Regions from separate parts of the Rossellomorea sp. GAMAL-10_SWC genome, predicted to be linked through region 2. Evidence: a T-box and tRNA genes for the amino acid it is inferred to sense, from the RefSeq annotation. Region 2 holds a T-box; the other holds one or more tRNA genes.
What was found. A T-box is a leader RNA that pairs with one kind of tRNA and senses whether it is charged. The one in region 2 lies ahead of V5E38_RS07295 (glycine--tRNA ligase), so its partner is inferred to be a tRNA-Gly.
Positions count from the first base shown of each region.

Region 1: it has a tRNA-Gly gene. The T-box ahead of V5E38_RS07295 (glycine--tRNA ligase) is inferred to sense a tRNA for this amino acid. The anticodon was not compared.

Region 1 is NZ_CP144911.1:3,183,554-3,200,543, forward strand. Features, by position in the region: gene V5E38_RS15815 (DUF3289 family protein) at 1-958, opposite strand, end outside; gene yihA (GTP-binding protein) at 1,777-2,361, opposite strand; gene lon (endopeptidase La) at 2,358-4,682, opposite strand; gene lonB (ATP-dependent protease LonB) at 4,980-6,677, opposite strand; gene clpX (ATP-dependent protease ATP-binding subunit ClpX) at 6,867-8,138, opposite strand; gene tig (trigger factor) at 8,493-9,773, opposite strand; gene V5E38_RS15845 (hypothetical protein) at 10,367-11,350, opposite strand; gene V5E38_RS15850 (DUF4240 domain-containing protein) at 11,467-12,024, opposite strand; tRNA gene V5E38_RS15855 (tRNA-Arg) at 12,237-12,310, opposite strand; tRNA gene V5E38_RS15860 (tRNA-Gly) at 12,314-12,387, opposite strand; gene V5E38_RS15865 (metallophosphoesterase family protein) at 12,625-13,128, opposite strand; gene V5E38_RS15870 (non-canonical purine NTP pyrophosphatase) at 13,128-13,748, opposite strand; gene rph (ribonuclease PH) at 13,773-14,513, opposite strand; gene V5E38_RS15880 (GerMN domain-containing protein) at 14,702-15,745, opposite strand; gene V5E38_RS15885 (helix-turn-helix domain-containing protein) at 15,946-16,170, shown strand; gene V5E38_RS15890 (TatD family hydrolase) at 16,523-16,990, opposite strand, start outside.
Region 2 is NZ_CP144911.1:1,491,342-1,508,331, forward strand. Features, by position in the region: gene V5E38_RS07240 (sensor histidine kinase) at 1-969, shown strand, start outside; gene V5E38_RS07245 (S1C family serine protease) at 1,051-2,244, shown strand; gene V5E38_RS07250 (CoA-binding protein) at 2,492-2,902, shown strand; gene parE (DNA gyrase/topoisomerase IV subunit B) at 3,435-5,408, shown strand; gene parC (DNA gyrase/topoisomerase IV subunit A) at 5,408-7,840, shown strand; gene V5E38_RS07265 (branched-chain amino acid ABC transporter substrate-binding protein) at 8,159-9,340, shown strand; gene V5E38_RS07270 (branched-chain amino acid ABC transporter permease) at 9,482-10,465, shown strand; gene V5E38_RS07275 (branched-chain amino acid ABC transporter permease) at 10,475-11,743, shown strand; gene V5E38_RS07280 (ABC transporter ATP-binding protein) at 11,760-12,530, shown strand; gene V5E38_RS07285 (ABC transporter ATP-binding protein) at 12,549-13,256, shown strand; gene V5E38_RS07290 (hypothetical protein) at 13,766-14,194, opposite strand; T-box leader at 14,406-14,585, shown strand; gene V5E38_RS07295 (glycine--tRNA ligase) at 14,666-16,051, shown strand; gene V5E38_RS07300 (Bax inhibitor-1/YccA family protein) at 16,179-16,901, shown strand.

The DNA.
Region 1 (16,990 bases), 1.7 Mb from region 2:
TATCTTCATCTGCATCACTTATACCATTTTGATCTGAATCATATTTTGTCGGGGAAAGAAATGATCTAACCTCGTATTCGATATTATCCTGTAATCCATCACCATCAGTATCTTTTTTAAATGGATTCATTCCCTCTAGGAATTCTATTCCATCTGTTATAGAGTCGCCATCCGTGTCAGAAGTAGATTCAAAGAATTTTGTGTTAACTGAATAGCCAGCTTTTTCAAGTCCGAATAAAACTTGTTTATATGCATTTTGATAAGATTTTGCTGCAGGGATTGCAAGATCTTTTTCTAGAAATCCATTTGCTTTTTCAGACATTTTCACAGCGTTATTCAAATGAGCTTTTAGTTTATTTCCATTGTGTTCTACTTGATCCGAAATATCTTTTAAGATGCCGATAGCATTTTTATTGACAATTTTATCAGATAAATAAAAATTAAAGAGTATATCTGAAAGTAATACTTCAGTTGGTACATTAAAGTCGTTTTTTGTTACATACCCCCATAAACATATGGTTAGCTTATGTTTGATTTCCAAAAGCCGATCACTTTTAAGTATCACCTCTTGTATGTATTCCTCTTGAACAGCTTGTTCATATTCTTTAATTAATTGTTGAAGTGTATCAAGTTCATTTATATCCCTTTGTTTAAAGTCTCTAGTTTCATCAATTTGCATTATCAGTTTGGAATCAAACTTAGCATTCGTTTCTTTTATGACTGGTACGAGGCGCTTTAATTCATTTATTGCTGTCTGATCATAGATTTTTGCTATCCTAGTGTCCTCATAGAATTCATATTCGCTTAACCACTGCTTCACATTTCGCTCACTAGAATTTGTATTTCCCCCTTGATTAGCATCGTTTTTACTCTGGGCATACACCGCTTGCCCAGATCCGCTAAGAATCAATGCAAAGATCAATAAAAAACTTACTAGTATTCTCACTTTATTCGCCATCATAATAGTCTCCTCTATTAAAATAGTAATAACCTAAATACGATATCGTAGTTCTATTCCAAAGAAATATTGTCTAAATTTTACAGATAACTTATTAAATCAACTCCTTATAAGTGTTATTTTGTAATGCAACTAGTTGGTAGCTAACAAAAGGATGTGATGGTTGTGTTATATATACCAAACAATACGAATGCAGAAATAACTGTAAATTAAAAAGTAAGAAGTCGTCACGAATATTTAAGATTCTTTACTTTTTAAACATACTAGTCATGTATTTCTGTTTACAAACTAATGTATCTCTTGTTTGGCTCCCAAGTGTTTATTTGAAACATGTTAAGGGATGATGGTTTTGGTGTTCCATAGACTGCGGAATAATGTAAAAAACATTGTAGAGGATAAAAACACAGTAATAGCTTCTATAGTTTCTAGAGGGAAAAACTCATTTTTCTCCTTTCCTCCCTAAAAAATAACTAAGTAATAGTTTACAGTTTAAAAATTGGAAATAAAAGGTAAATATTTCCTAAATAATTATTTTCAGTCATATGAATAATGAACTTTCTTTAGAGATTGAATCTATATATATTTAGATTTCTTTTAAAACTTTTGTTCAATCAAATGGCAAAAATTGGAAATATTTTTCAATTCCCCGAGCCTGTTTTTTCTATTTATAAACAAAACTAACATTTGGATTAGACATTTTTAAATTTCTATTCTATAAGGTACTTTTTAGTCCACTCTCAGATGAGAATTGAATTAAAGGCAAGAAGGGAAAGGTTTGAAACATAAAAAAACTGGTGGATTGTTCTCCACCAGGTTTTTTATTTACAAATACGATCAATTACTGACCATGCTTTTTCTTTACCCATACCAGTTTCAGATGAGAATAAAATTAATTCATCCCCTTCTTCAATCTGTAACTTTTCACGAACTACTTTTGCATGTTTATCCCATTTTCCTTTAGGGATTTTATCTGCTTTTGTTGCTACTATAATGACTGGGATTTGGTAATGCTTTAAGAAATCATACATCATTACATCATCTTCTGTAGGTGAATGACGTAGATCAACTAATAAAATAACAGCTCTTAATTGCTCACGAGATGTAATATATGTTTCGATCATTTTACCCCATGCTTCTCGTTCCTTTTTGGAAACTTTAGCATAACCATAACCTGGCACGTCAACATAGAAAAGCTGTTCATTAATTAGAAAGAAATTTAATGTTTGCGTTTTTCCAGGTTTTGATGATGTTCGGGCTAAGGCTTTACGATTTAACATTTTATTTATAAATGAAGATTTCCCAACATTTGAACGACCTGCCAAAGCGATTTCAGGAAATTGTGTATCTGGATATTGATTTGGTCGGACTGCACTAATGACAATATCCGCTGTTGTTACTTTCATTTTTTCACTCCTACTATTGCATGCGCAAGCACTTCATCTAAATGGGAAACAGGTATAACAGTTAAACCTTCTTTCACCATTGGTGGTACCTCTTCTAAATCTTTTTCGTTTTCTTTAGGTATGATAACAGTCGTTAAACCTGCACGATGCGCACTAAGCATTTTTTCTTTTAATCCTCCAATTGGTAATACGCGACCACGTAATGTGATTTCACCAGTCATTCCAACCTCTTTACGGATTGGTCTATTTGTTAATGCCGAAATCAATGCTGTTGCCATCGTTATACCTGCTGAAGGGCCATCTTTTGGAACCGCACCTTCTGGAACATGAATATGAATATCATATTTCTCGTGGAAATTTTGGTCAATATTCAGCTCTTCTGCTTTTGAGCGAATATAGCTAAATGCAGCCTGTGCTGACTCCTTCATTACATCCCCTAGCTTACCAGTTAAAGTTAGCTTACCCTTTCCAGGATATAGTGATACTTCAATAGAAAGTGTGTCTCCACCAAATGCAGTATACGCTAAACCTGTAGCTACACCAATTTGGTCTTCACTTTCCATTTGACCATAAGAGAATGTTTTCTTACCTAAAAATTCTTCAATATTTTTATCGGTAAATATTATTTTTTGTCTTTCGTTTGAAACAATCAACTTAGCAGCTTTTCTACATAGTGTCGCTAGAACTCGCTCTAATGATCTTACTCCTGCTTCACGTGTATAATGACGAATAATTGCACTCAATGCACTCTCACGAATTTGTACAGTAGATTTATTTAAGCCATGCTCCGCTAATTTTTTAGGGAATAAATGCTTTTTAGCTATATTAACTTTTTCAAGTTCAGTATATCCGGATAAAGTAATAATCTCCATTCGATCACGTAATGGACCTGGAATAGTTGATAAATCATTTGCAGTTGCGACAAATAAAACTTGAGATAAATCAAATGGCTCTTCGATGTAATGATCACTAAATGTATGATTTTGTTCAGGATCCAAAACCTCTAACATTGCTGATGCTGGATCCCCTCTAAAATCGCTCGACATTTTATCAATTTCATCAAGTAAGAATACAGGGTTATTTGTTCCTGCTTTCTTCATACCTTGGATAATTCGACCTGGCATAGCCCCAATGTATGTTCTTCTATGTCCTCTTATTTCTGATTCATCTCTTACGCCACCTAGAGAAACGCGTACAAAGTTTCTAGACAAAGCGTTTGCGATTGATTTCGCTAAAGATGTTTTACCAACTCCAGGAGGACCCGCTAAACATAAAATTGGACCACGAAGTGAATTCGTAAGTTGTTGAACAGCTAGATATTCTAATATTCTCTCTTTTACTTTTTCAAGACCTTCATGTTCATTATTCAGTATCTTTTCAGAACGATGTATATCCAATGTGTCTTCTGTTTGCTTAGACCATGGTAGAGCTACCATCCAATCTAAATATGTACGAACTACACCTGCTTCTGCGGCATTAGGAGGTAGTTTCTCATATCTAGCTAACTCTTTTAGTACTACTTCCTTTGTTTCTTCAGGCATATTTGCCTCTTCGATTTTTGTTAAAAACTTATCAACTTCTTCAGTTTTACCTTCACGATCACCTAGTTCGCGTTGAATAACCTTTAATTGCTCTCTTAAGAAATATTCTTTTTGAGTTTTATCAATATTTTTCTTAACTTGTAGGCCAATCTTTTCCTCAAGCTTAAGTAATTCTTTTTCATCTTGAAGGAAATTTAAGATAATATGTATTCGTTCAGTAACATCAATTGTTGCTAATATTTTTTGTTTTTCTTCTTCCCTTAATGGAATTGAATCGATCATTGCATCTGCAAGTTTACCTGGGCGGTCTTGCTTAACAATTGAAGCAATTGTCTCTGGCAAAATTCGCTTTGATAATTTACTGTATTGTTTAAAATGCTGCAATAAAGTTCTCATTAAAGCACGAAGCTCTTTAGATTCATCTTCTACATCTGGATATTCTTCTACCTTTGCAGTTAAGAAATCATTTTGATCAATAATTGATTTGATTTTTCCTCTGTGTAATCCTTCAACAGTAATACGAACAGTGCCGTTTGGAAGTGTAATTTTTTGTGTTAATTTAGCTAAAGTTCCAAATTGGTACAATTCGTCTAACTTTGGATTTTCAGTATCTGCATCTATTTGAGTAACAACAAAAATTAAATGATCTAACTCATCAGCTTCTTGTATAGCTTTTATCGATTTCGTTCTTCCTACATCTAGATGTGCAATAGTGGCAGGAAATACACTAATTCCTCTTAAAGGTAGGAGGGGTACAACTTTTTCTTTTGTAACATTCATTACGTTACACCTCCATGTTTTTCATTCTATTTAGTTATTTTACCTTAACATATATATCATTTACAATGAAATGCATTAAAAGAAAATAAAGAAGCTACATAATCAATCAACAACTGTTTAGCTATTATCTTATTTTTGACTAAAGATACGAAGTAAAGCTCGTAATAAGATTAAATCATAAAGAATGGATTTCTACAAAATAAAAAGTGTTCGATCACTTCATTGAAAAATAGAATGCAAAAATAGTTTGTATTCTTTATTTATTCAAAATGAAATGATTCGAACACTTATTTTTATCTACATAGATTGCGATTGATTCTCTTCAAACAATGTTAATTGCTGGAAATCAGTTTTTGTTTCAGCTGGTAGTTCAAATTTCCAATTATCTTTAAAGACTTCATGGAGAACTTTTTCTATGCGATCTACTGCTAATATTTCTACATCTTTATATTGATGTAATGTTGCTTGATCGTTCTCTTTCGGAACAACAATTTTAGTTGCTCCTGCTTTAACAGCTGCCTTTACTTTTTCTGGAACACCGCCAACTGGTTTTACATCACCTTGAATGCTCATTTCGCCAGTCAATGCGATTGTATTTAATACTGGAACATTATTAACCGCTGAAAAAATACCAACTACCATGGCAATCCCTGCAGATGGTCCATCAATTAATGCGCCACTTGGAAAATTAATGTGAATCGTAAAGTCATCGATTGGTACACCAATTTTTCGTAAGATTGTCGTAACATTTTCTAAAGAGCCTTTTGCCATACTTTTTCTTCGAATGGATTTAGCTTGATTACCCAAGCTTTCTTCCTCAACAATTCCAGTAATTGTAATTGAACCTTTACCGATTTCTTTTGCTTTCATTGCAATTACTTCAATCGGTAGTAACGCACCAATATTTGCTCCATAAACAGCTAAACCGTTCACCAATCCTACTGTTGGAGCTTCAGGAATTTTGTTAACAAGTCTTGGTGATAATCGACTTACAGAAACAACCCATCCAATATCATCTTCTACTAATTCTTTTCGTCCAGAAGTTAAAACCATTCCGCCAGCTAACTGGATTAAGTTAATCGCTTCACGACCATTTTTTGCATATGTACCTACCAATTCTAAGGCTTTTTCTGATAGGCTCAATTCAATTTTTTCAGCAGATCGTTTAGCTACTGCTTGAATTTCATCCTGTTCTAATTCTCTGAAAAATATTTCTAAACAACGTGAACGAATTGCCGGTGGTATATCTTCTGGTGATCTTGTTGTTGCACCAACTAATCTGAAATCTGCTGGTAAACCGTGTTTAAAAATCTCATGAATATGTGCTGGTATAGAAGGATTCTCTTCTTGGTAATAAGCACTCTCAAATTTTACTTTACGGTCTTCAAGTACCTTTAGCATTTTATTCATTTGAATTGGATGAAGCTCGCCAATTTCATCAATAAATAAAATCCCTCCATGCGCATCGGTTACTGCTCCTTTTTTAGGTTGAGGAACACCTGCTTGCCCCATCGCACCTGCACCTTGATAGATTGGATCGTGAACTGAACCGATTAAAGGATCCGCAATTCCTCTTTCATCAAATCGAGCAGTTGTAGCGTCTAATTCTATAAATACTGCATCTTGTTTAAAAGGTGTATTCGGGCTCTTTTTCGCTTCTTCTAATACCAGTCTAGCCGCTGCCGTTTTTCCGACACCAGGCGGTCCATAAATGATTACATGCTGAGGATTAGCACTGCATAGTGAAGCTTTTAACGCTTTTATTCCATCCTCTTGGCCAACTATATCATCAAAAGTTGTTGGTCTAACTCTCTCTGCTAACGGAACAGTTAATGAGATTGACTTTAATTTACGTAACTGCTCCATTTCTTTTTTAGATTCCCTGTCAATCGAAACTTTAGTTGTTCGTTGACCTTTTAATAAATGAATAAAATACAATGCAACGATTGTACCTAATGCTAATTGAGCTAATAAGATAATAGTTGTTAAACTCATTCTTTACCCCTCCACTGAAGTAGAAATTAATTTTAGTATCGCCCTCTAAATGGAAGGATAAACCAAATTTTAAAAATTAAAGAAAAGGTTTACCGAGTAAAGTTCCTATGCAATTAAGAAAGATTTTAAAAAAATCACTTAAAAAAGACAAAAATAAAAAACCAAATGCAAATGCATTTGGTTCTTTACTTAAGCTAATTTATTTGCTTTTTTCTTTAACTCTAATTCTGTTCCATCTTCTAGTACAAGCTTAGGAGCTGCACCAGTTTTAACAGTTTCTGCTGAGATAATACATTTTTGAATATCCTCACGTGAAGGTAATTCAAACATAATATCTAACATAATCCCTTCAATGATCGAACGTAGTCCACGAGCTCCAGTTTTACGCTCAATTGCTTTTTTAGCAATTTCAGTTAATGCGTTATCCTCAAACTCAAGTTCAACTTGGTCAAGCTCTAGTAATTTTTGATATTGCTTAATTAAAGCATTTTTTGGTTTAGTTAAAATTTCAACTAATGATGCTTCATCAAGTTGCTCTAAATTAGCTAAAACTGGTAAACGACCGATGAACTCCGGAATTAAACCAAAGCGTAATAAGTCTTCTGGTAATACGTGGTTTAAGATTTCTTTTGAGCTTAAATCGCTCTTTTCAGAATCACCACTGAAACCAATTACCTTTTTACCTAAACGGCGTTTGATAATTTGTTCGATGCCATCAAATGCTCCACCACAAATAAATAAAATATTTGTCGTATCAATTTGAATGAATTCTTGATGTGGATGCTTACGACCACCTTGAGGGGGTACGCTTGCAACTGTTCCTTCAAGAATTTTTAAAAGTGCTTGCTGAACACCTTCACCTGACACATCACGTGTAATTGAAGGGTTTTCAGACTTACGAGCAACTTTATCAATTTCATCGATATAAATAATACCTTTTTCAGCGCGTTCTACATCATAATCAGCTGCTTGGATTAATTTTAAAAGAATGTTTTCAACATCTTCCCCAACATATCCAGCTTCAGTTAATGAAGTTGCATCTGCAATCGCAAATGGTACATTTAAAATTCGTGCTAAAGTTTGAGCTAATAATGTTTTACCACTACCAGTTGGCCCAATCATTGCAATATTACTTTTTGATAACTCAACCTCATCAATTTTGCTATTTGAATTAATACGTTTGTAGTGATTATATACAGCAACAGATAACGCTTTTTTAGCATTGTCCTGTCCAATAACGTATTCATCAAGAATTTCGCAAATTTCTTTCGGTTTCGGAACGTCTTTAAATTCTACTTCCTCTTCTTTTGCTAGCTCTTCTTGAACAATTTCAGTACAAAGCTCAATACACTCGTCACAAATATATACACCAGGTCCTGCAACTAATTTTCTAACCTGAGACTGTGACTTCCCACAGAACGAACATTTTAGCTGTCCTTTTTCTTCGTTAAATTTGAACATATGTTCACTCCCTCTAAAAATTTCTAAAAACACTCAATATGTATGTAATCGAAAAAAATATGTATCTTGTAGCTATATAATAGCATACAAAATAAACAAAGCAATTAATTACTACTCTAAAATTGTTTAAATTTTTAGAATATATATATTCTAATCTAAAGCTAATAATCCTTCTTTTGAAGAATTATTTTTAGTATAGCCACAATTATTTTTTAAAATCTGTATAACAGATTCTAACATATGTATATGTATATTTTAAAGGAAACAGTTCACTTTACCAAATATTTCTTTATTTAAAAACAAGGCACGAAAAATCTCGCGCCTTGTTTAAGTCAATATATGTTTATTTAACGCTTATTTTTTTCTGCTATCTACTAATAATTCAACAGCTTTACGGATTTGAATATCATCACGTACAGCGTCAGTTCCACCTAGCATAGTTACTAATTGCTCAGAAGGAACATTGTACATTTCAGATAAACGAGCTAATTCTTCGTTCATTTCTTCTTCAGTTGCATCGATTTTTTCAGCTTCGATGATCGCATCGATTGTTAAGTCGATTCTTACACGAGCTTCAGCATCTTGACGCATTTGAGCACGAAGATCTTCTTCTTTAGTACCAGTGAATTGGTAATAAAGCTCTAAGTTTAATCCTTGTTGTGCAATACGTTGTTCAAAGTCTTTAACCATACGGTCAACTTGGCTTTCGAACATTACGTCTGGGATTTCGATTTCAGCATTTTCAGCTGCTTTTTGAACTAAAGCATCACGTAAACTACCTTCAGCTTGAGATTTTTTTGATTCAACTAAATCATTTTTAATTTTAGCTTTAAGATCTTCTAAAGTTTCTACTTCGTCATTTACGTCTTTAGCAAACTCGTCGTTTAACTCAGGAAGTTCTTTCGCTTTGATTTCATGAACAGTTACTTTGAAAGTAGCAGATTTTCCTGCTAATTCAGCACTGTGGTATTCTTCTGGGAATGTTACATTAACATCAGTTTCCACACCAGATTTAGCGCCAATTAACGCTTCTTCAAATCCAGGAATGAAAGAACCTGAACCGATTTCTAGTGGATAGTTTTCACCTTTTCCACCTTCGAAAGCTACGCCATCAACGAAACCTTCGAAATCAATTACAGCTGTATTACCGTTTTCAACAGTACCATCTTCTTTAACTACTAACTCAGCTTGACGCTCTTGTAATGTAGTTAATTCAGCTTGTACGTCTTCGTCAGTTACAGTAGCATCCATTTCTTCAACTTCTAAGCCTTTGTATTCGCCTAATTTTACTTCAGGTTTTACAGTAACTTTTGCTTTGAAGATTAAAGTTTTACCTTTTTCCATTTGCTCAACGTCAACTTCTGGACGATCAACTGGCTCAATACCAACCTCTACAACAGCTTTGCTGTAAGCTTCTGGTAAAATTACATCTAAAGCATCATTGTAAAGTGCTTCAATACCAAATTTTTGTTCGAAAATTGGGCGAGGTAATTTTCCTTTACGGAATCCCGGTACATTGATAGTTTTAACAACTTTTTTGAAAGCTGCATCTAAACCTTTATCTACTTCAGAAGCTTCAACTTCTACAGTTAATAGACCAACGTTAGCTTCTAATTTTTCCCATTTAGCAGTCATTGTTAGTTCCCTCCAAAATTATCTAAAAAAATATATGTGTTTACGTATTTTCGTACTATACATGCCTGTCCATTTTTAATAAAGAAAATGCATGTATAATTAAGTAAATAGTCGTTACAACCATTCTATTATAACACATTCCTTTTTTGTTTCAATATTTCCTATTTTTATAAGGAGAAAATATTAGGGTTTTTTAATTTTGAATTTTAAATCAGTTTAGTTCCTTTAAAAAATAAACGATGACTTTCATTCCTTATTGCTCGCTTTCCGTAAGGCGTTACCTAAGTCCATCTTCGAATTCGCTCAAAAATAAAAATCGGTTTTATCTCCGCTTCCATCACTTTAAAATACCTTTTTTTACATAAAAAAACATAGAAGCCCAAATGGAACATCTATGTTTTTTCCAACTATTTATTTTAAATTAAAATTAGTGTAAAGAAAAGTTCTACAAACTTGATTGTCAGACTGATTGCAAGCGCTTGTCTTTCGAGGCGCGAAGCCTGGTGAGGAGCGGAGTTACCCTTAAGCGGTAATGAGCACCGCAGATAGGCGAAGCAACGAAGAAAGCGAGCGTTTGTCAACAGTCTGACATGTCATTTTAAATTAAAATATCCTTCATCTTCAAACCGTTTTACTAAAGCAATTGCACTTTTTACTGGAAAATATTCTACATTAAATAAGTCTTTTAGTTCCTCTTCATCTACACTACGATCAAAAAATTGTTGGACTATGCAATAAAAACAGGCTGCCCATGTATTTATATCCGCTGGCATTGGGATAAACGGGAAGTAAATTGTTATAAAGTGTTGGAAGTGTGTTTTTGCGATTTCGAAAGCAGAAGGGTCTTCACTTTCTAATACGTCACTTAATTTTTTTAATATAGCATCTACAAAGATTTTATGTTCATCGACTGAAACCGATGTATTCCAAATCATCCTTTGGTTTACTTTGTTAAGTTCAAAATCTTTATCGATTGATTGTTCTTGTAAAATAAACAAAATAAAACTTTGAATTAATGGATTTGCTTTGGTGCTTTTTAATATTTCGCTAATTTGATCGATAACAAGATTACAATCTAAACTTCTTAATTCATTAATTAATTCAAGTTGCTTATCAATCGGCTCAGAATTTTCAACGATTTTATGTAAATTAAGAACTTCACCCTTAATGCCTTCACGATCTGAAATTACTTTCTTTGATAATGAGAGCATCGCTTGAAACTTATCCATCTGATTTTCATCAATCCGTTTTTGAGTGAGTAATTTTTTTATATTTTTTTGTAATTCTTCATATTCTTTTAATTGAAATAAAATGCTTATGTACACTTCAATTGCTTCATCACTCTCAAAAGGCCCGAAAACTAAATCCTCACATCTTTCCTTAGCTTCTTTAGCCTGATTTCCTTCTAAAAGACACGCGACTGCAGCAAGTTCTGTTTGTGAATTATGCTCATTCATTTCTTTTAATTGATTACATAACATTAAAGCTTTACTAAAATTTTTTTCTTCTAATGCTTTTTTGCCTAAATTTATTATCCGATCCTTCAGTTTAGGAAAAAAGACAATATTGTCTTCCATGTTACTCTCCCCTAACATTTGTTATTTCCTGCACAAACTAGTTATGAAAAAGTGTATCATGAATTAAAATTATTTAAAATATTAAAGATACGTGTATGAATGAATCTGTTTTAGCTTTAGTACCCTAACGGTTTATTGCCAAATCTTTTCCATAGCTTTGGGAACTTAGCTTTTAGTTCGTCTTTTGATTTCCAATCGATTGTTAATTGTTGTTCAGGATAATCATAGCCTTTACTCTCTATTAATGAATTGAACTCATTCCACAATTGATCATCCCAATCATCATCGCCTTTACGCTTGATTGTATACGCTTGTAAAGCTAGATCTAACATATCTTCCAATTCGGGCGTAAGTCCTTCTTCTTCATAAATTGGAAAGATGTATTCAGCTAAATAATCTGGGTCATTTAACGTTTTCTTGTAAACTTGTTCTCCTTGTCCAATTAACCAAGCTCTAAAATGTACAAATGAATCCTCAGAACAGCCATCCATTATGATCCATGCAGCTCCTAAAAGATTTGTAGTATACGCTTTGGAAAAATAAGTTTCAAAATGAATTTCAAAACTAGCTATCTCTTCCTCTGATTGTTTAGCTAAATGATTTATTACCCATTCATACGGTTCTTCAACAATATGCATTTTGGATATTAAGCTCCAAAATTCATTTTCATTCATTTATATCACTCCACTCTTTTATTTATACTAGAATAACATAACTAGTATAAATTTAATGATGACCTAAGACTTCTATTAATTAATAAGAACCCATCCTAATTTATATAGTAAACGTAAATCATCATATTATTTCTAAAGTTCCTTCATTAAAAATAATTAAAATACAAAAAAAGACACTTATTTTACATTTCGTAAAACAAGTGTCTTTTGGACGTCCTGAGAGGGATTCGAACCCCCGACCGACGGCTTAGAAGGCCGTTGCTCTATCCTGCTGAGCTACCAGGACATATGGAGCGGGTGATGGGAATCGAACCCACGACCGAAGCTTGGAAGGCTTCTATTTTACCATTAAACTACACCCGCATATTTGTTATTTCTTTTTCGTTTCTTTGCGACATCACCCTGTCGACATAATTTAGTATAGTCGTTATGGAAATTAAAGTCAACACTTTTTCAAAACTTTTTTTCCAAAATAAAGGAAAAAATTTTAAAGTTGTATAATTACCTTAGTTTATTAAGGTTTTCCGGCTTTTAGTACTCCGAATTTTTTTGTTTTAGATAAGGTTAGTAGCGTATGAGCTACTAACCCCCATTAATTCATTATAATTTAAATGAAGTAGTATTAAGCACTGTTCCATCTGTATTATAAAAAGTAACATTAGCTTTCTTATCAACTGTTTCAAGAATAGCATATGTCTTTTCTTTTCGCATTCTCGGTAATAAAATGCTGCCAGGGTTAATAAATAGCACATCATCAATTACTTCGGCTCCTAATACATGTGAGTGACCGAAGCAAGCAATTGTTGCTCCAACTTCTTTACAACGATAATACAGCTTTTGTAATGACTGTTTTATTCCATGTAAATGACCATGTGTTGCATAGATTGTATATTCATTCCCACGGTGAATAAATTCTTCAGGGAATTCTCCTCTGAAATCACAATTCCCTCTTACAACATTATAATCCTTTAGTTCCTTAGCATTTACTTCTAATTCCGAATCTCCACAGTGTATCATTAAATCTACACTGTCACGATATCGTTCGCCAATTTCTTGCAATGGTTTTGTCAATCCATGGCTATCACTTACAATTAGTACTTTCATTAATTTGATCCTCTAAATAAAAAATCTTTATCTTCTTTATTTATAACATTCATTAATGATTTAATTGCATTTGCGCGATGACTTAAACCACCTTTTTCATTTGTTGTTAATTCAGCCATCGTTTTATCTAATTCTGGCAAAAAGAATATTGGATCGTAGCCAAAACCATTTGTTCCTCTTTTTTTATTGGCAATATATCCTTCAACTGTACCATAAACAGTGATTGTTTCTTTACCTTGAACCGCTAAAGCTAAAGCACAATAAAATCGCGCAGTTCTTTTCCCAGGAAAAACACCTTCTAGTTCACTTAATACTTTTTGTAAATTATCTTCGTCACTTTTATGTAATCCAGCATACCTGGCAGAATAAACGCCTGGTCTACCTTCAAGTGCATCCACTATTAAACCCGAGTCATCTGCAATGACTGGTGTATTTAACTCACTCGCTAAATACTCAGCTTTTAAAACCGCATTTTCTTCAAATGTAGTTCCTGTTTCTTCAATTTCTTGAATTTCAGGAAAGTCTTTTAAAGACTTAACTTGAAATCCCATCGGGTTAAAAAGTGCTTCAAAATCCTTCACTTTGCCTTTATTATTTGTCGCAATAATGATTGTTTCCATCCCTAAAGCCTCTCCTCGAAATGATTATTGAAATTTAATACCTTCTTGTAATAACACTTCTTTTTGTTTTTCAATTAGAGATTTGATGCCTAATTCACCCAAAGATAGTAACTCATTTAATTCTTCTCTTGAAAATGTTGCTTCTTCACCAGTTCCTTGGAGTTCAACAAACTGTCCTTTTCCAGTCATAATAATATTCATATCAACACTTGCAGCTGAATCTTCTACATAATATAAATCTAGTACTGGTCCAAGGTCATCTAAAATACCAACTGAAGTTGCTGCTAAATAATCTTTTACAGGATACGATTTCAATTTATCCATTTTAATTAATTTATCAAAAGCAAGCATCATTGCAACAAATGCACCAGTAATTGAAGTAGTTCGTGTTCCTCCATCTGCTTGAATTACATCACAATCGATCCAAATTGTCTTTTCACCAAGTGCCTCTAAATCAACTACTGCTCTTAACGCTCTTCCTATTAATCGTTGAATTTCCATTGTTCGACCAGTAACTTTACCTTTAGATGATTCACGTATTGTGCGCTCTTGAGTAGCTCTAGGTAACATTGAATATTCAGCTGAAATCCAACCTTTTCCACTGTTTCTCAAAAATGGTGGTACACGGTCTTCAACTGTTGCATTACAAATTACCTTCGTATCACCAATACTGATCAGCACTGAACCTTCTGCGTGCTTAGTATAGTGAGTAATAATCTCGATTGGTCTAAGTTCATTATTTAATCTTCCATCTGTTCTTGTCATGATTGTTCCTCCTACAAAATCTTCCAAATACTAGTATAGACAAAAATGTGATTTCATTTCTACTTATTAAGTTTAATTTAAAGATAAAATTAAAAACCTTGTACAAAAATCATCACAATTTTTGTACAAGGTTGATATTAAAACCATTTTATTAAAAGGCAAATTATTAACTTTTCATAACCACCGGTTTACAATTTTTTCGTATTTACATCCTTAGGTCTTGAAACAGGTTGGCTTAAAGGCTTGCCTTGTTGGTCTAGCGCAGTTAATTTCCCATTGATTTGAATTTCAATGGACTTAACACCTTTTTGCTCAGTTAAAGAAAGTACAAGTGGCTGTAGTACATCATTATTGATCATGTTTTTTGCAATATTTCCATAGATACCATCGTTAAAATTAAGTACTAGCTTACCGCCTTTAAAAACAGGTTGACTAACTAGTTTCGTATCAGTTCCAAAATCGGATACTAAATTTGAATATTCAGATGGACCTTTTACTAGTTCATTTACGATTGCTGAATATGAATCTTTCTCTGCATTTGAAATCCTAGTCGTTACAGGCACATAATAAGTGTCTCCCATTTCCCCTTGAGAAACATAATATAGCGTAACAGGTCTGGAGTTCATAATATCTACAATGTCACCTTTATCAAAGTTAATTCCATCATCTCTTGTTAACCCATCACCAATTTGAGCTTTATTTACTGGCATCGATGCAAGCTCTTTTCCGTTTACTCGAATTTTTACCTTCGTCACATTATCAAATTGAGTTAACGTCCAAGTAACAGCTTGAAACACTTTTAATTCATCTTCAGCACGGTATTGCTTAAATTCTGGTGAAAAATCAGCAATAATCGTACCATCCTTTTGAGTTTGAACTCCTAAAACTTCAGTATTCGGAGGTAAAACTGCTTGGAAACCATTCGGTAATTCATCTGTAACAGGACCATCTTTTACTAAGTACTCTAACGCTTGTTTAGCCAAGCTAGTAGACTTAGGTAATTGGAACGTTTGCGGTACAATATACCCGTTACGATCAATTAAATATAATTCCCTTTTTACAGTTTCCTCTTTCTTTGCTACTTCTTTTGAAGGTTGATCACTTTTATAAACTACAGTTTTAGGTGGATCAATGTCAGTTGAAGATTTCGTTGGAAGTAAACTACATCCACTCATTGTTGCAATTCCACATACCGCTGCCGCTGTTACTAACAATCTTTTTTTCATCACCATACTCCCCCCACGCTTTTTTACTATTTATACGAGCCTGTACATTTTTTAGAACAAGCTAAATAGAAAAAAATAAATAATTTAAATCTAGCTCTAAATTTACTGGAAATATTCACCTAAAAGACCTATCGTTCATATTATAAAAAGACTAAATGAATACCCATCCGAAGAACAGCTCGGTCAAGCAAGGAGGGTTAGCACAGTTGAAGGATAGAGACTATCAAACAAAGCACACACTCACAAAGCGTGAAAAAGAAGTATTCGAGCTTCTTGTTCAAGATAAGACTACAAGAGAAATTGCTGAAGAACTTTTTATAAGTGAAAAAACTGTGAGAAATCATATTTCAAATGCAATGCAGAAGCTTGGGGTTAAGGGGCGATCACAAGCAGTTATTGAGCTTCTTCGTATGGGAGAGCTTGAACTGTAGTTATTTTGTAGAAACAATTCTACAAACCAACATACTGCCGGCATTCTAATGACATGCCGGTTTTGGTATTTACATTGAAGCTTAAGTTTTTCATTTCTCTATTTTCTTGCTTGTAAAGAATCTGATTATCTAAATTGAAAGTTATACTTTATATCCTACTTATAGTAGATAAAAGGCCTATCTGTAAATTAGGATAGATGCTCTGCTATAGGGGGATTTTATTTTAGCTCTTATTACCTATCTAAAATTAAAATAAAAAAATCTTTTACGAAAATTTGCTAATTTAATTGACAAGGTTGTTTTTCAACAACGTGAAAAAAATCGTTTCCAGTCGGAAAACGATTTTCTTATTTTATATACTATAAAACCTCTTAGTATTTTCATATAAAGTTTTATATGCACTTGACAGATCTATGTCTTTTAACTCAGCTATTTTTGCAACTGATTGATGCATAAATTTTGGATGTGTCCACTCATTTTCAAAAGGCCCTTCAAATGGCCAAGGACCATCTGTTTCTATCATCATTAATTCTAAAGGATACTTTTTTACTAAGTCTTGAATCTCATTTTCATATAATACATCTGGTGTAATCGAGATAAAATACTCATTTTTCATCATCCGATTTATTGTAACCTCGTCACCTTTAAACCAATGAAAATGGGCTTTTTTAATAAAATATTTTTCTAATAGATTACATACGGTTTCGGCGTCCTCATATACTGCATGTAATATGATTGGTTTATTTAACTCTTTTGCAAGCGAGATAAATTTTTCTAGTAATATAATATAAGGTACGTAATCAATCTCTTCTTCTAAATT
Region 2 (16,990 bases):
TACGTTTTAAAAGATTTTTATATTTACGCTTTTATTATTGCTTTATTGTTGATTGTGATTGTTTCTTTTTACTATTCGAAATTGATTACGAAGCCATTATTGAAAATGAATTCTGTAACTGATCAATTAGCAAAGTTAAACTTTAACGAGAAAATCGATATTCAATCCGATGATGAAATTGGACAATTATCCAAATCAATTAATTCATTATCAGAGAATTTAGCTAGTACGATTGAAAATTTACAGCAGGCAAATGTTAAATTAATGAAGGATATTGAAAAAGAAAAGCAGTTAGAACAAATAAGAAAAGAGTTTATAAGTGGAGTATCCCATGAGCTAAAAACGCCACTGAGTATCGTGCAAAGTTATGCAGAAGGTTTAAAAGATGGATTAAATATTGAAAAAAATGGTTATTATGCAGATGTAATCCTTGAAGAAGTTGATTGGATGAACGGGTTAGTTGTCGATATGCTTGAACTTTCCAAACTTCAATCAGGAACATACACACTTAAAAGTGAACCTTTCTTAATTGTGGATTGCATCGAAAATGTGATTATTCGCATGTTTGAAAATAGTAGTATTCATTGTCATTTCAATTTTAATCTAGATGAGGATACGCTCGTATTAGGTGAAAAAAGAAAAATAGAACAAGTGATCATTAATATCCTTTCAAATGCTATCCATTATGGAAACCCAGGTAGTGTCATAAAAATGAATTTATTAGATGAAGGGGATTATGTAAATATTTCTATTTTTAATGAAGGTAATCCAATCCCTGCTGATAAAATTGATAAAATTTGGGATCGCTTCTATCGAATTGATGAATCTAGAAATAGACAAAATGGTGGAACAGGATTAGGTTTAGCAATCGTAAAAACAATCCTAGACTTACATCATTCAACTATAAAAGTTCATAATAAGGAAGATGGAGTTGAATTTATTTTTAATTTGAATAAATATTTGAATTAAATCAAAAAGTTCACAGCAAATACACATGAGTGGGTTAAATTAATATCAATCAAAGATACCTACATATTGGAGGAATGAATTATGGGATATTATGATGAAACAGATTTATACGATGAAAATAATCATAAAAGACAAAAGAGAAGTAGACGTGGAGGGTATCCACTTGTTACAGGTTTTATTGGAGCGATCATTGGAGCTGTAACGATCTCAATCGTATCCCCGGATATTTTTAACTTAACAAATAAAAATGCAAACTTATCAAATGATACGAATACTGTACCAACACAAGTTATTAATGTATCACGCGAAGATTTAACAACTACAATCCAAAATGCTCGCAAATTTGTAGTAGGAGTTAATAACTATCAATCATCCAATCCATTTTCAATGGAAACGCAAGAAGCTGGATCTGGTTCAGGTGTAGTTTATAAAAAAGTAGGAAATAAAGCTTTAGTAGCGACAAATAACCATGTTGTTGCTGGTGCAAAGCAATTAAAAGTAAAAATGGCAGATGGTCAATTAATTGATGCTAAACTTGTTGGTACAGATGAATTATTAGATTTAGCTGTTGTAGCAATTGATGCAAAATATGTTACGAATATCGCTAAATTAGGTGATTCAGAAAAAATTAACGTAGGTGAAACTGCTATTGCTATTGGAAATCCACTTGGATTTTTAGAAAGTACTGTAACTGAAGGTATTGTAAGTAGTAAAGCACGTGAAATACCACAGGATATCGATGGAGATGGCGTTGCAGATTACCAAACTCAAGTAATCCAAACAGATGCTGCGATTAATCCAGGTAATAGTGGTGGTGCTTTAATCAACGCAAAAGGTGAAGTAATCGGGATTAATTCAAGTAAAATTGCTGAACAAGCTGTTGAAGGAATTGGATTTGCGATCCCAATGAATATTGCAAAACCAGCTTTAGATCAGATCGAAAAATTTGGTGAAGTGACTCGACCTGTAATGGGTGTAGGCTTAAAATCACTTGATGAAATACCGCAATTTAATATCGAAGAAACATTAAAATTACCTGGTTCTGTGACAAAAGGTGCAGTTGTTACACATGTTGATCCAAATACTCCTGCTGCTAAAGTTGGAATGAAACAATTAGACGTTATCGTTGCACTTGATGACAAACCAGTAAGTGACGTAATTACTGTAAGAGAATACCTATATTCACACAAAAAAGTTGGAGATAAATTAAAGATTACTTATTACCGTGACGGTAAATTAACTAATTCAACTTTAACATTAGCTTCTAGTCAATGATTTGACAGGCCATTGACTTAGGAAATATGATAAAAGAATAATAAATAAGCGAAAAGTTTAGTATGTAACATATATTTGATTTTTTAAACTGATTGAAAACGCTTGTCTTTCGAGGCGCGAAGGCTGATGAGGAGCGGAGTTACCTAGACAGGTAATGAGCACCGCAGTAAGGCGAAGCAACGAAGAAAGCGAGCGTTTTTAACAGTTTGAAGCGCTTATTTATACAGAAAGAAAGGGTGATTAGCAAATGAGTAAATACCCATCAAGAGAAGAAATTGGCAAGATTTTAAAATCAAGTAAAGTAATTGCAGTTGTTGGATTATCAAAAGACCCGTCTAAAACGTCTTATATGGTAAGCAAGGCAATGCAAGATGCTGGATATAAAATTATTCCAGTAAACCCAACAGTTGATACGGTATTAGGAGAAAAAGCAGTAGCGAGTTTAACCGAAATAAATGAAAAAGTTGATATTGTAAATGTATTTAGAAGACCTGAACACCTATTACCTGTAGCACAAGAGTTTCTTAAAATTGATTGCGATGTTTTCTTTGCACAGCTTGGAATTGAAAACGAAGAAGCATATCAATTGTTAAAGGAAAATGGTAAAACAGTCATTATGGATCGTTGTATTAAAGTTGAGCATGCAATGACAAGATAGGCCGTTAAAAAAGCTCACTGTTTCAGACTGGCCATCCAGACGCTCGTTTTCTTAGTTGCGTTGCCTGGCTATGGTGCTCATTACCGTGCTCATTACCGCTTAGCGGTAACTTGCCCCGTGCTTCAAAAATCAAGCGCTTTCAATCAGTCTGTAAATTAAATTTTTAAATCTGGCTCACTGTTAATCAGTGAGTTTTTTTAACGGAAGATCGAGTAGGGAATAAGAACATTAAGGTAATCGAGAAATTGTACTGATGTACATCAAAATAGATTAGCAATTAAAATGCCAGTTTGCATTAACTTTAAAATTGAATTTGTAAGTTAATTTATCAATTTTCAACTTTAAACCTGCATTTTCTTGATACAAAAATCCAGCTTTTTATGAACTTGTCCGATTTTTTTTTTCATGTTCGACTTGTAAGTTAGCAAAAAAACCATTAACATGAACGATTAGAAGAAACATTTTATTTATAATATGATATAATGGAACAAATGTTCTTATGTAAGTGTTTAGTTAGAAAGGAGAAATGGTGTTGGCAAAGAATGAAACAACATATAACGAAGATGCGATACAGGTACTAGAAGGTTTAGAAGCTGTACGTAAACGACCTGGAATGTATATTGGCAGCACAGATAGTAGAGGTCTGCACCATTTAGTTTATGAAATCGTAGATAACTCTGTAGATGAAGCATTAGCTGGTCACGGGACTCAAATAGATGTGGTTATTCATAAAGATAATAGCTTAAGCGTAAAAGACCATGGTCGTGGGATGCCTACTGGAATGCACAAAATGGGAAAACCAACTCCAGAAATTATTTTAACTGTATTACACGCAGGTGGTAAATTTGGACAAGGCGGCTACAAAACAAGTGGTGGTCTACATGGTGTTGGTGCATCAGTAGTAAATGCTTTATCAAAATGGTTAACAGTTGAAATTCACCGTGAAGGAACAATTTACAAGCAACGTTTTGAAGATGGAGGTAAAGCAGTAACTTCATTAGAAATCATTGGTAAGACAAGACGAACTGGGACGACGATCCATTTTAAACCAGATCCAACTATTTTTAGCACGACAAATTTTAACTTTGATACTTTATGTGAAAGACTTAGAGAGTCAGCATTTTTATTAAAAGGTTTAAAAATTACAATTAAAGATGAACGACATGATGCGTTTGAAGAGTTTTATTATGAAAACGGTATCGAAGCATTTGTATCGTATTTAAACGAAGAAAAAGAAGCATTACATCCTGTTGTATTCTTTGACGGATTACAAAATAAAATTGAGGTTGAATTTTCGTTCCAATTTAATGATGGATATTCGGAAACGATGCTTTCATTCGTAAATAATGTTCGTACAAAAGATGGTGGTACGCACGAAGTTGGTGCAAAAACCGCTTTAACAAGAGCATTTAATGAATATGCAAGAAAAGTAAGTCTCTTAAAAGAAAAAGATAAAAATCTAGATGGAGCGGATATTCGTGAAGGATTAGCTGCAATTATATCAGTACGAATTCCTGAAGAGCTGCTTCAATTTGAAGGACAAACAAAAGGTAAATTAGGTACTAGTGAAGCAAGATCGGCTGTTGACTCAGTTGTTTCGGATCAATTAGCTTATTTCCTGGAAGAAAATCCAGACATTGCAACTTCATTAGTAAAGAAATCTATTAAAGCTTTTCAAGCTAGAGAAGCTGCAAGAAAAGCACGTGAAGAAGCAAGAAGTGGTAAAAAAAGAAAACGCTCAGAAACTTCATTAAGCGGTAAGCTCACACCTGCACAGTCACGTAACCCACAGAAAAATGAATTATACCTAGTTGAGGGTGATTCAGCTGGTGGAAGTGCGAAACAAGGCCGTGATCGACGTTTCCAAGCAATCTTGCCTTTACGTGGTAAAGTTATCAATACCGAGAAGGCAAAACTAGCTGACATAATGAAAAATGAAGAGATTAATACGATTATTCATGCGATTGGCGCAGGAGTAGGTAGTGATTTTGATATTGAGGATGTTAACTATGACAAAATCGTTATTATGACCGATGCTGATACAGATGGAGCGCATATTCAAGTACTTTTATTAACATTCTTTTACCGCTATATGAAGCCACTAGTAGAAGCTGGTAAAGTTTATATTGCCTTACCTCCTTTATTCAAAGTAAGTAAGGGTACTGGAAAAAAAGAAGTAATCGAATACGCTTGGTCAGAGGTAGATCTACAAGATGCAATCAAAAAAGTTGGTAAAGGGTATATGATTCAGCGTTATAAAGGACTTGGTGAGATGAATGCTGACCAACTTTGGGATACAACGATGGATCCAGAAACGAGAACACTTATTCGTGTGAAAATTGATGATGCCGCAAGAGCGGATCGTCGGGTAACTACATTAATGGGTGATAAAGTTGAACCTAGACGTAAGTGGATTGAATCGAATGTAGTATTTGATTTAGATGAAGAGGATAAAATTTTAAACAATGAGCAAGTTGAAGTAGAGTCGGAAGGGAGCAATGTCTGATGCAATCATCGGAAAAATTATATAATATCCCTTTAGAAGATATAATAGGTGACCGCTTTGGTCGATATAGTAAGTATATTATTCAAGAACGAGCATTACCTGATGCTCGTGACGGATTAAAGCCAGTTCAACGCCGTATTTTATATTCAATGCACGTTGAAGGAAACACGCAAGACAAGCCTTACCGTAAATCTGCTAAAACAGTCGGAAATGTAATTGGTAATTACCATCCTCATGGTGATACTTCTGTTTATGATGCAATGGTACGACTAAGTCAAGATTGGAAATTAAGAAATGTATTAGTTCAAATGCATGGAAATAACGGTAGTATTGATGGAGACCCGCCAGCAGCTATGCGTTATACGGAAGCTAGGTTATCAGCAATAGCAAGTGAACTATTGAGAGATATTGATAAAGAAACAGTTGATTTTGTGCCAAACTTTGACGATACGAGTTTGGAGCCAGTTGTTTTACCATCAATGTTTCCAAATTTATTAGTCAACGGTAGTACTGGAATCTCTGCTGGATATGCAACTGAAATACCTTCGCACCACCTTGGAGAAGTAATCGATGCGACGATTATGCGCATTGAAAATAAAAATTGTTCAGTAGATGAATTAATGACCGTAATCCACGGTCCTGATTTTGCTACTGGAGGGATTATTCAAGGTGTAGATGGTATTAAAAAAGCTTATGAAACAGGAAAAGGAAAAATCATTATTCGAAGCCGAGTTCATACCGAGGATTTACGTGGTGGAAAACAGGCATTAATTATTACAGAAATTCCTTCAGAAGTGAATAAAGCGAATTTAGTAAAGAAAATGGACGAGGTTCGTCTTGATCGAAAAGTAGATGGCATTACGGAAGTACGCGATGAAACAGATCGTACAGGACTACGTATTGTCATTGAACTGAAAAAAGATGCAAATAACGAAGCGATTTTAAATTATTTATATAAAAATACTGAGCTTCAAATACCTTATAACTTCAATATGGTTGCGATTTATAATCGTACACCAAAACAGATGTCATTACCGGCAATTCTTGATGCTTATATTGAACATCAAAAAGAAGTCATTACAAATCGTTCAAATTTTGATTTAAGAAAAGCGAAAGCTCGCCAACATGTTGTAGAAGGTTTAATGAAGGCTTTATCGATTTTAGATGAAGTGATTACAACAATCCGTTCTGCAAATGATAAACGCGATGCAAAAGATAAGTTAATCGCTCAATTTGAGTTTACTGAACTACAAGCTGAAGCGATTGTTATGTTACAGTTATATCGTTTAACAAATACTGATATTACTGCATTACAAGAAGAAGCAGATGAGTTAGATAAAAAGATTAAACAGCTAGAAGCAATTTTAAACAGTGAAGCAAAATTATTGTCAGTTATCAAAACAGACTTAAAGAAAATTAAGTTAAAATATTCAGACGACAGACGTTCAACCATTCAAGAAGAAATTGAAGAAATTAAAATTTCTAGAGAAGATATAATTGCTCAAGAAGACGTCGTTGTCACCGTTACAAGTGAAGGATATGTTAAACGAACTAGTCCAAGATCATATTCAGCATCGAATGGTAAAGATTACGGTATGAAAGAAGGCGACCGTTTAATTTATCAAATAGAAAGTACAACGACGGATACTCTAATTTTATTTACGTCAAAAGGTAACTATTTATATTTACCAATTCATGAAATGCAGGATATCAGATGGAAAGATATGGGGCAACATGTTGCTAATATTATTCCTATTGAACGAGATGAAGCAATTCTTTCTGCTACGGTCGTAAATAATTTTGAAGAAAATAAAGATTATATTTTATTTGTCACTAAAAATGGTGTTGTAAAGCGTACAAGTATACAGCAATTAAAAGTACAACGATATTCTAAACCACTTGTCGGTATGTCAATTAAATCTGATGATTCCTTAATTTTTGCTGGTGTCACTTCAGAAACTGATCAAGTGTTATTGGCTACAAGTTCAGGATACACATTGTTATTTAATGTTGAAGAGATTAGTATTCAAGGCTTAAGAGCTGGTGGAGTTAAAGGAATTAACTTAAAGGATCATGATTTTGTTGTTTCTGCAGACACAATTAGTAATGAAGTGAAAGAAATATTCTGTGCAACACATCGAGGGGCAATTAAAAAAATGAAACTCGATACGATCTCTCAAAGTTCAAGAGGTTCCCGAGGTGTTAAAGTACTACGAGATTTAAAAAATAATCCTCATTTGCTAATTGGGGTATACGTAATAAATGAAAATGATATGTTTGCTTTATTAAGTAAATCTGGTCAATTTGAGACAGTTGACCCAACTGATTTAAGAAATAGTGATCAATATAGTAATGGATCATTTGTTATGGATACAGATGATTCTGGTGAAATAAAGACGATCATTCGATATAAAAAAGAAGAAAATAATTAAAATTAGGCCTATTCCAAGCTTTTTGGAATAGGTTTTTTTGTCGAATTTGTCGAAAAACGCAAAATGATACTAGGAAAATATTTTTTAAGGATTAACCTAGTAAAACACATTGAAATCTTTTAATTTTATATTTCAGAAATAAGGAAAATAGGTTTTTTATGTTTTTTTAATGGGAATAATTACCTAAAATAACAATGAATCGACAGAATTGTCGAAATATTTTGAATCAAAAGAACTTGTCTAACGAAAAAATATAGCTTACTATTTTCTTAAGAATTTTAAATTTTCAAAAAAATAGGTTTTTAAGGGGGCGTACATATGGTTTTTAAGAAGGGGTTTGCAATTTTAGCATCAGTATCGTTAACTGCGGGTATTTTAGCAGGCTGTGGTAGTAATAGTTCAAAGGATGGGAACCAAGTCATTAAAATTGCAACAAATACACCATTATCTGGTAATAATGCAATTTTAGGTGAGTCCATTAAACTTGGAGCACAGCTTGCATTAGAAGATCAAAAAGCAGCATTCAAAAAATTAGGCTTTGATTTAAAGATAGTGCCTTATGATGACCAAGGGGATCCAAAAAAAGGTGTAGCAAATGCTGAGCAGTTAGCTGCAGACAATAAAATCCTTGGTGTTGTTGGACACTTAAACTCTGGTGTAGCAATTCCTTCTTCTGTAAAGTATGAGAAAGACCATATCGTAATGGTATCTCCTTCAAATACTGCAAATGAAGTAACTGATCGTGGATTAGGAGTAGTTAACCGAATTTGTGCTCGTGATGACTTCCAGGGTCCTGCAGGTGCAAATTTCGCTGTTAATACTTTAAAAGCTAAAAATATTTTTATCATTCAAGATAAAACACCTTACGGAACTGGTTTAGCAAATGAATTCAAAGCTGCTGCAGAGAAATTAGGCGCTAAAATTTTAGGTGAAGAAGGGATCTCAATCGGAGATAAAGACTTTAACGGAGTACTAAACAATGCAATTGCGAAAAAGCCTGATTTAGTATTCTTCGGTGGACTTTATGCTGAAGGTGGAATTTTATTAAAACAAGCTCGTGAAAAAGGATTAAACATCCCATTCATGGGTGGAGATGGAATGGACTCTTCAGGTTTAGTTGATATTGCTGGAGATGCTGTTAAAAACTTCTATTATACTTCGGTAGCTGGTGATACGTTAAAAACAGATAAAGGTAAAGCTTTTGCTGACGCTTATAAATCTAAATTTAATAAAAACATTGAATCGTTCTCATCTTACGGATATGATTCTGCTGGTGTTTTATTAGAAGGATTAAAAAATGCGATCAATGATAATAAAGGAAAAACGCCAACTCGTGAACAAGTTGAAAAAGCAGTACGTGCAATCCAAGATTATGATGGTGTAGTAACGAAGGTGGGCTTCGACGATAAAGGGGACAACAAATACGCGAAAGTATTTATTTATACGTTTAAAGAAGCTAAATACCCTGGTACTCAAGAAGGCGAAGTTACTAAACCATAATTAGAAACAAACCCTACCAGTCTTAAAGAAAAGAGTATCCTGTAAAATGTGATACTCTTTTTCTCTCAATAAGATGAGAAAATTGTAAAATCTTGGAAATTAATAGGAAATAAACTACATTATTTATAGGAGGTCTTATACATGAATGAAGTAATCCAAACACTACCTCAAGTTCTAATAGACGGTCTTGTTTTAGGAGCAGTATATGCAATCGTAGCACTCGGTTACACGATGGTTTATGGGATATTGGAACTAATCAATTTTGCACATGGTGAAATATTTATGGTGGGTGCGTTTATTGGTACTGCGGTATTAATTACATTTACTGGTTTAGGTTTATTAAGTAGTTTACCTGCAATTATCGTGTTAGCAATTGTTTTAATAGTAGCTTCATTAGCAACTGGTTTCCTAGGAATGGGGATCGAAAGAGTTGCGTATCGTCCATTGCGAAAAGCACCAAAGTTAATTACATTAATTACAGCAATCGGTATTTCATTTTTACTACAAGATATCGTACGTTTTATTGCTGAATTAAAAGAAGGAAATTACATTATTACTGGCCCATCACTATTTTCTGGACAACACCAAATTAAAACTAGCTCAATTCTTTCTTCATTTGGAAATGCACAAATTAAATCAGCATCAATCATTATTTTAGTCGTTGCAGTTGTAATGATGATTTCATTAGATTACTTCATCAATAAAACAAAATGGGGTACAGCAATGCGTGCAGTTGCACAGGATCGTGAAACGGCATCATTAATGTCTGTAAACGTTAATAAAGTCATCTCTTTAACATTCTTTTTAGGTTCTGGATTAGGTGGTGCAACTGGCGTACTATTTGCATTACAGTACAGCACTATTGATCCGTATATCGGTTTTATTTTAGGCTTAAAAGCATTTACAGCTGCAGTATTAGGTGGAATCGGAAATATCCGTGGTGCAATGTTTGGCGGTTTATTAATCGGTGTAATCGAAGTATTTGCAGCAACAAATTTATCAACTTTAACTCATGGCATTTTCCCATCAGAATATAAAGATGTTGTTGCATTTGGAATTTTAATTCTAGTTCTAATATTCAAGCCAGAAGGTTTATTAGGTAAACCTGTAGCTGAGAAAGTGTAGGTGAATTAGATGAAGAGCTTATTAAATGGGTTAAAACAATCAAATAAACTACAAGGTATGTTCTTAGGAGCTTATATCGTTGTTACATCATTAGGATTATACTTTTTGCAAGAATCGGTTACGGCATTTCTATTAATCTTGTTCTCACTTTACTTATTATATAAAACTAATTTTCCTGTCAAATTAAAATGGAGCATTGGAATCTTAGTTTTAACCGTGATCATGCCTTATGTTGCATCACAAGGTACAGCATTTGAATCATATATGGGTGTAGCGACTTTAGTTGGAATCTATGTTGCAATGGCACTTGGATTAAACGTAGTAGTAGGTTTAGCTGGTCTATTAGATTTAGGATTCGTTGCCTTCTTTGCAATTGGTTCATATACTTATGCAATTTTTTCGACTAAACAAGTTACGAATTTCTTACATTTTGATTTCCTTCCGTTTTCAGGAAACTCATTTTGGGTATTTATAATAATCGGTGGAATTATCGCTGCAATTGCAGGTGTATTATTAGGTATTCCAGTACTTCGTGTAAAAGGTGATTATTTAGCAATTGTAACACTAGGCTTTGGTGAAATTATTCGAATTGTATTTAATAACTTAGATAAACCAATAAATATTACTGGAGGAGCACAAGGTATTTCTTCGATTCCAGCTCCTACTATTTTTGGATTAGAGATTGATAATTCTGGGCAATTTTATTATGTCGTGTTAATTGTTTTAGCAATCGTCATTTTAGCTGTTACTAGATTACAAGATTCTAAGCTTGGACGTTCTTGGAAGGCGGTACGTGAGAATGAAATCGCTGCACAAGCATCAGGTATTCACTTAGTACGTACGAAATTAATAGCATTTGCAATCGGTGCATCTTTCTCAGGAATGATGGGAGTAGTTTTCTCTGCAAAGCAAATGTTTATTGACCCAACAAGCTTTACATTACTTGAATCGATTACGATCTTAGTAATGGTTATTTTAGGCGGAATGGGTAGTGTTCCAGGTGTTATCCTTGGAGCAGCACTTGTAACAATCTTAAATCTACAAGTTTTAACAGAAGTAACAAACTATTTAAACCAATTAACATTAGATGGAGTTATTAACTTACCACCAGCTCTATCGCCTTCTAAAATGCAACGTATGATTTTCGGACTTATTTTAGTACTTGCAGCAATTTTCAGGCCAAAAGGATTATTGCCTGCCAAAAATAAGGTTGTTCCAAAAGAAGACGTCGTAGATCAAACTGTCGTCGAAGAAAAAACACGCACAGTTTCATTTTAAGAGAGGAGGTTATCAAATGTTAAAAACAACGAATTTAACGAAAAGCTTTGGCGGTTTAACAGCTGTTAATAATGTAAATATTGATATTAAAGAAGGCTCAATTACAGCGGTAATTGGACCAAATGGGGCTGGAAAAACAACATTCTTTAATATGATTACAGGTGTGTACACTCCTAGTAGTGGAGAAATTATGTTAGGGAATGAGAGTTTAGTAGGGTTAAAACCACATACTGTTAATAAAAAAGGGATCGCGCGTACATTCCAAAATATTCGTCTATTTAATAGTATGACTGCTTTAGAAAATGTCATGGTAGGAATGCATCAGCATTTAAAGTATGGTGTTTTTTCAACAATTTTCCATTTACCTAAATTTAAAAAAGCAGAAAAAACGGCAATGAAAGAAGCATATAAATGGTTAGAATACGTCGGATTGGCTGAATTTTATAATGAGGAAGCATCGAGTCTATCATACGGTGCACAAAGACGGCTTGAAATCGCTCGTGCATTAGCATCTCAACCAAGAATCTTACTTTTAGATGAGCCAGCTGCGGGGATGAATCCGAAAGAAACGAAAGAATTGACTGATTTAATCTATCAAATGAGAGATGACCTTAACTTAACAATCGTCTTAATCGAGCATGATATGAAGCTTGTTATGGAAATATCCGAGTATCTATTTGTACTTGATCATGGCGAAAAAATTGCAGAAGGAAAACCACTTGAAATTCGAAATAATCAAAAAGTAATTGAAGCATATTTAGGAAAAAGTGCAGTGACTACTGCATAGTGAAAGGAGTACGAAAAGATGACGCTATTACAATTAAAAGATATTAACTCTTTTTACGGTGGTATTCAAGCACTGAAAAATATTAACATTGAAGTAAATGAAGGTGAAATTGTAACGTTAATTGGAAGTAACGGTGCTGGAAAATCTACTACTCTAAAAACGATTTGTGGCCAAGTTAAACCAAAATCTGGAACGCTGATTTATAAAGGTGAAGAAATAATAAAGCTACAATCTCATGAAATTGCCTTAAAAGGAATCGCCCATGTACCAGAAGGAAGAAGAATATTTTCTAAATTAAGTGTAAAAGAAAATTTAGAGATGGGTGCTTTCTCAGTTAAAGATAAAAAACTAATCGCTGCCCGCATGGAAATGGTATTTGATTATTTTCCAAGACTGAAAGAGCGTTTAAGCCAAAAAGGTGGTACGATGAGTGGAGGAGAACAACAAATGCTAGCGATTGGTAGAGGACTGATGATGGGACCATCCTTGCTAATGCTAGATGAGCCATCAATGGGTCTTGCTCCAATTATCGTTGAACAAATATTTGAAATCATTGAGCAATTAAATAAACAAGGAATGACAATCTTATTAGTCGAACAAAACGCTTACCAAGCATTACAAATTGCTCACCGCGGGTATGTAATTCAAACTGGTGAGATCCAAATGGTTGGTGAAGGAAAGACATTAATGAATAATGAAGAAGTGAAAAAAGCCTATTTAGCTTAATGAATCTGCAAATCAAAAATAGATAAAGGAAAAGGGATGTATCATGAGTCGGGTCAACTGACATATGAACATCTCTTTTTTGATGTGAATAAGTGTGAAAATTAATATAAAGAGTAGATATCTTGAGGCAATGATCATTTTAAGTCTATTTCCAGACTTATATAAAGATAAATGGCAGATTTGAATTAGTATTTTAGGGTTTAAGAAGAAATATGCTTGATTTACATTCGATCGTATCCACGATGAGCTAATAATTCAGTCGAGATACCTTTACGGGTATTTGTATTTTTTTACTTTATTTGCAGATTTGGTGATTTTAATTGCAGATACACTGATTTTATTTACAGTCCGCTATTCATTTGCAAGTTTCCAACGTTTATTTGCACTATTAAGTTTCTTATTTGCTGCTCTTTAAGGTTTATTTGCAGTTCAATTGGTCGGTACCTTACTAAGAATTTCCTAATAATATAAAAGAGGGAACCCCTTAAGGATTCCCTCATTAATAATGATTATTTATTAGAAATAAATTCCGAAACTTTTAATTGTTCTTCACTTGACGCATTGTTAATTGAAGATTGAAGTGATTCCTCTAGTAAACTACGATTCTTGTAAAAATCTTCATGTTTACTATTATAATAGTACTTCACTGCTTCTAAATCTGAGAAAAACTCTTTTCCAAGCTTTAGAAGAAATGTTACTGGAAGTCCTTCGATCACTACTGTATTTACATTTTTAGAAATTTCATTTACCGTACTGTTTGAAGTTGAAATCATTTCCTCGTTTAATTCTTTAACAAGTAATTGTTCGAACCCTTTTATTTTATTGTTTCTTTTGTTCACGATTCGCTTTTTGTTTGTCTTTAATAAACGAATGGAATGATGTTTATCAAGCAATACTGCTGAACGTTTCTTTTTCTTTAAAAAAATGCTGCTACTCAAAACTAGCACTCCCTTCTGATAGTATTGGTATATAAATAAAACAACTTTTCTATCATACCAATTAATGCTCATACTGTAAAGGTTTTATCTTTACATGAAGTATCCCTTGAAATATTCATAAAATTCACGGTATTTTTTTATCAAAATTGTTCATAATAATATTTGACTTAATCATTGTCACTTTGTTAAAATAACAACATATTATTTATTACATATAACGTTGACGGAAAGAAGTACCTAAAGATTATTTTGACTAGCGAATTGAGGATGGTGTGAGCTCAATCAAAACCTTTAGCGAAAGGCATTCCTGAGTTAATTCTTAAAGTGGACAATTTTTTTAATTGTCAACTAGGGTGGAACCGCGGGTGCATATACAGCTCTCGTCCCTAGGCAGAAAATGCCTAAGGATGGGAGCTTTTTTATTTCATTCTTGCATTTTCAAAAAACAATTGAAAATTGGAGGCAGATGAAATGTCAGAAAAAACAATGGATGTCGTAGTAAGTCATGCTAAACACAGAGGATTTGTATTTCCAGGATCTGAAATTTACGGTGGTTTAGCAAATACGTGGGATTATGGTCCACTTGGTGTTGAATTAAAAAATAATGTGAAAAAAGCTTGGTGGAAAAAGTTTGTTCAACAAAGTCCATATAATGTTGGATTAGATGCTGCAATCTTAATGAATCCACGTACTTGGGAAGCTTCAGGTCATATTGGTAACTTTAATGATCCAATGATCGATTGCAAAAATTGTAAAGCTCGTCATCGTGCTGATAAATTAATCGAAAATGCACTTGAAGAAAAAGGAATGGAAATAATCGTTGATGGTCTTCCATTTTCAGAAATGGCTAAATTGATTGAGGAACATAAAATTGCTTGTCCTGATTGTGGTAGCCATGATTTTACAGATATTCGTCAATTTAACCTAATGTTTAAAACATTCCAAGGTGTTACTGAGTCAAGTACGAATGAAATTTTCTTACGTCCAGAAACAGCTCAAGGTATTTTCGTAAACTTCAAAAATGTTCAACGTACAATGAGAAAGAAAGTACCATTTGGTATTGCTCAAATTGGTAAAAGCTTCCGTAACGAAATTACACCAGGAAATTTCACGTTCCGTACTCGTGAATTTGAACAAATGGAGCTGGAATTCTTCTGTAAACCGGGCGAAGAATTAGAGTGGTATTCTTATTGGAAAGAAACTGCTAATAAATGGCTATTAGCTTTAGGTATGAATGAAGAAAATCTTCGTTTACGTGAACATAGTGCAGATGAATTATCACACTATAGTAACGCGACAACTGACTTTGAATATAAATTCCCATTTGGTTGGGGCGAATTATGGGGCATTGCTTCTCGTACAGATTATGATTTAAAACAACATATGGAATATTCAACAGAAGATTTCACATATCATGATCCAATTACAAATGAAAAATACGTTCCATATTGTATCGAGCCATCATTAGGTGCAGATCGTGTGACATTAGCATTTTTAATTGATGCTTATGAAGAAGAGGCATTAGAAGATGGTACATCTCGTACAGTAATGCGTTTACATCCTGCATTAGCACCATATAAGGCAGCGATTTTACCATTATCTAAAAAATTATCAGAAAATGCACAAGAAGTATTTGCTTCTTTAGCAGAAGATTTCAATGTTGATTTTGATGAAACTGGTTCAATTGGTAAACGTTACAGACGTCAAGATGAAATCGGTACTCCTTTCTGTATTACTTACGACTTCGAATCAATTGAAGACGGAAAAGTAACAGTTCGTGACCGTGACACTATGGAGCAAACTCGTGTTGCAATAAGTGAATTACAATCATTTTTAGCAAATAAAATTAAATTTTAATTTAGTTTTTTGAAAAAAGGTGTCCTTTTGGACATCTTTTTTCATATATTTTACTAAAGCTTGTTTAAAGTTTAAGAAATTTACTAAAAATGGTAAAATAAAGGTATAAAATAAAGGAGGAGTTTAAATGAGGAGTTCAAATCCTATCTTAAATTCTGAACGATTAACGAAATCAAGACATGCTGCTAAAGCGATGACGATCGGTGGGACAATTGGTAAAACAATTATCGCATTAATCTTACTAATTGCAACAGCAGGATACTCATTTTATCTAACGGCTACTGGAACACTGAATTCTAAAGTGTTTATAGGATGTTTAATCGTTGCATTCATAATTGGGTTAGTAACATCTTTTTCTCCTAGAATTGCGCCAATTACTACACCTATTTATGCAGCAGTTGAAGGGATTCTAATTGGTAATATTTCAGCTGTTTACGAAGCAACATATGGGATGATTGTCCTACAAGCGGTTCTATTAACAATAGCAATTATAGCAGGAACATTAATTTGTTATGCTACTGGACTAGTTAAAGTAACCCACCGTTTTAGATCAAGTGTTTTCGGATTAACAATCGGAGTGTTTATCTTTTATTTACTAACGATGGTCCTTCAACTATTCCATGTTCCAATTCCATATATCCATCAATCTGGTCCAATCGGAATATTAGTTAGTTTAGCGATACTTGTGATTGCTTCATTAAATCTATTCTTGGATTTTGATCTAATTACGACAAGTGTTAGACAAGGTGCACCAAAAGAGTTCGAGTGGTATTGTGCTTTTGGTTTATTAGTAACAGTCATTTGGGTTTATATTGAAGCACTTCGATTCCTATCGAGGCTTCGCGATTAAATAATTTTAGTCAGTCAGACCTTACTCTCAAATGAAAGTAAGGTTTTTTACTATAGTTTGATTTGAATTCAATTATGATTAGATAGAAT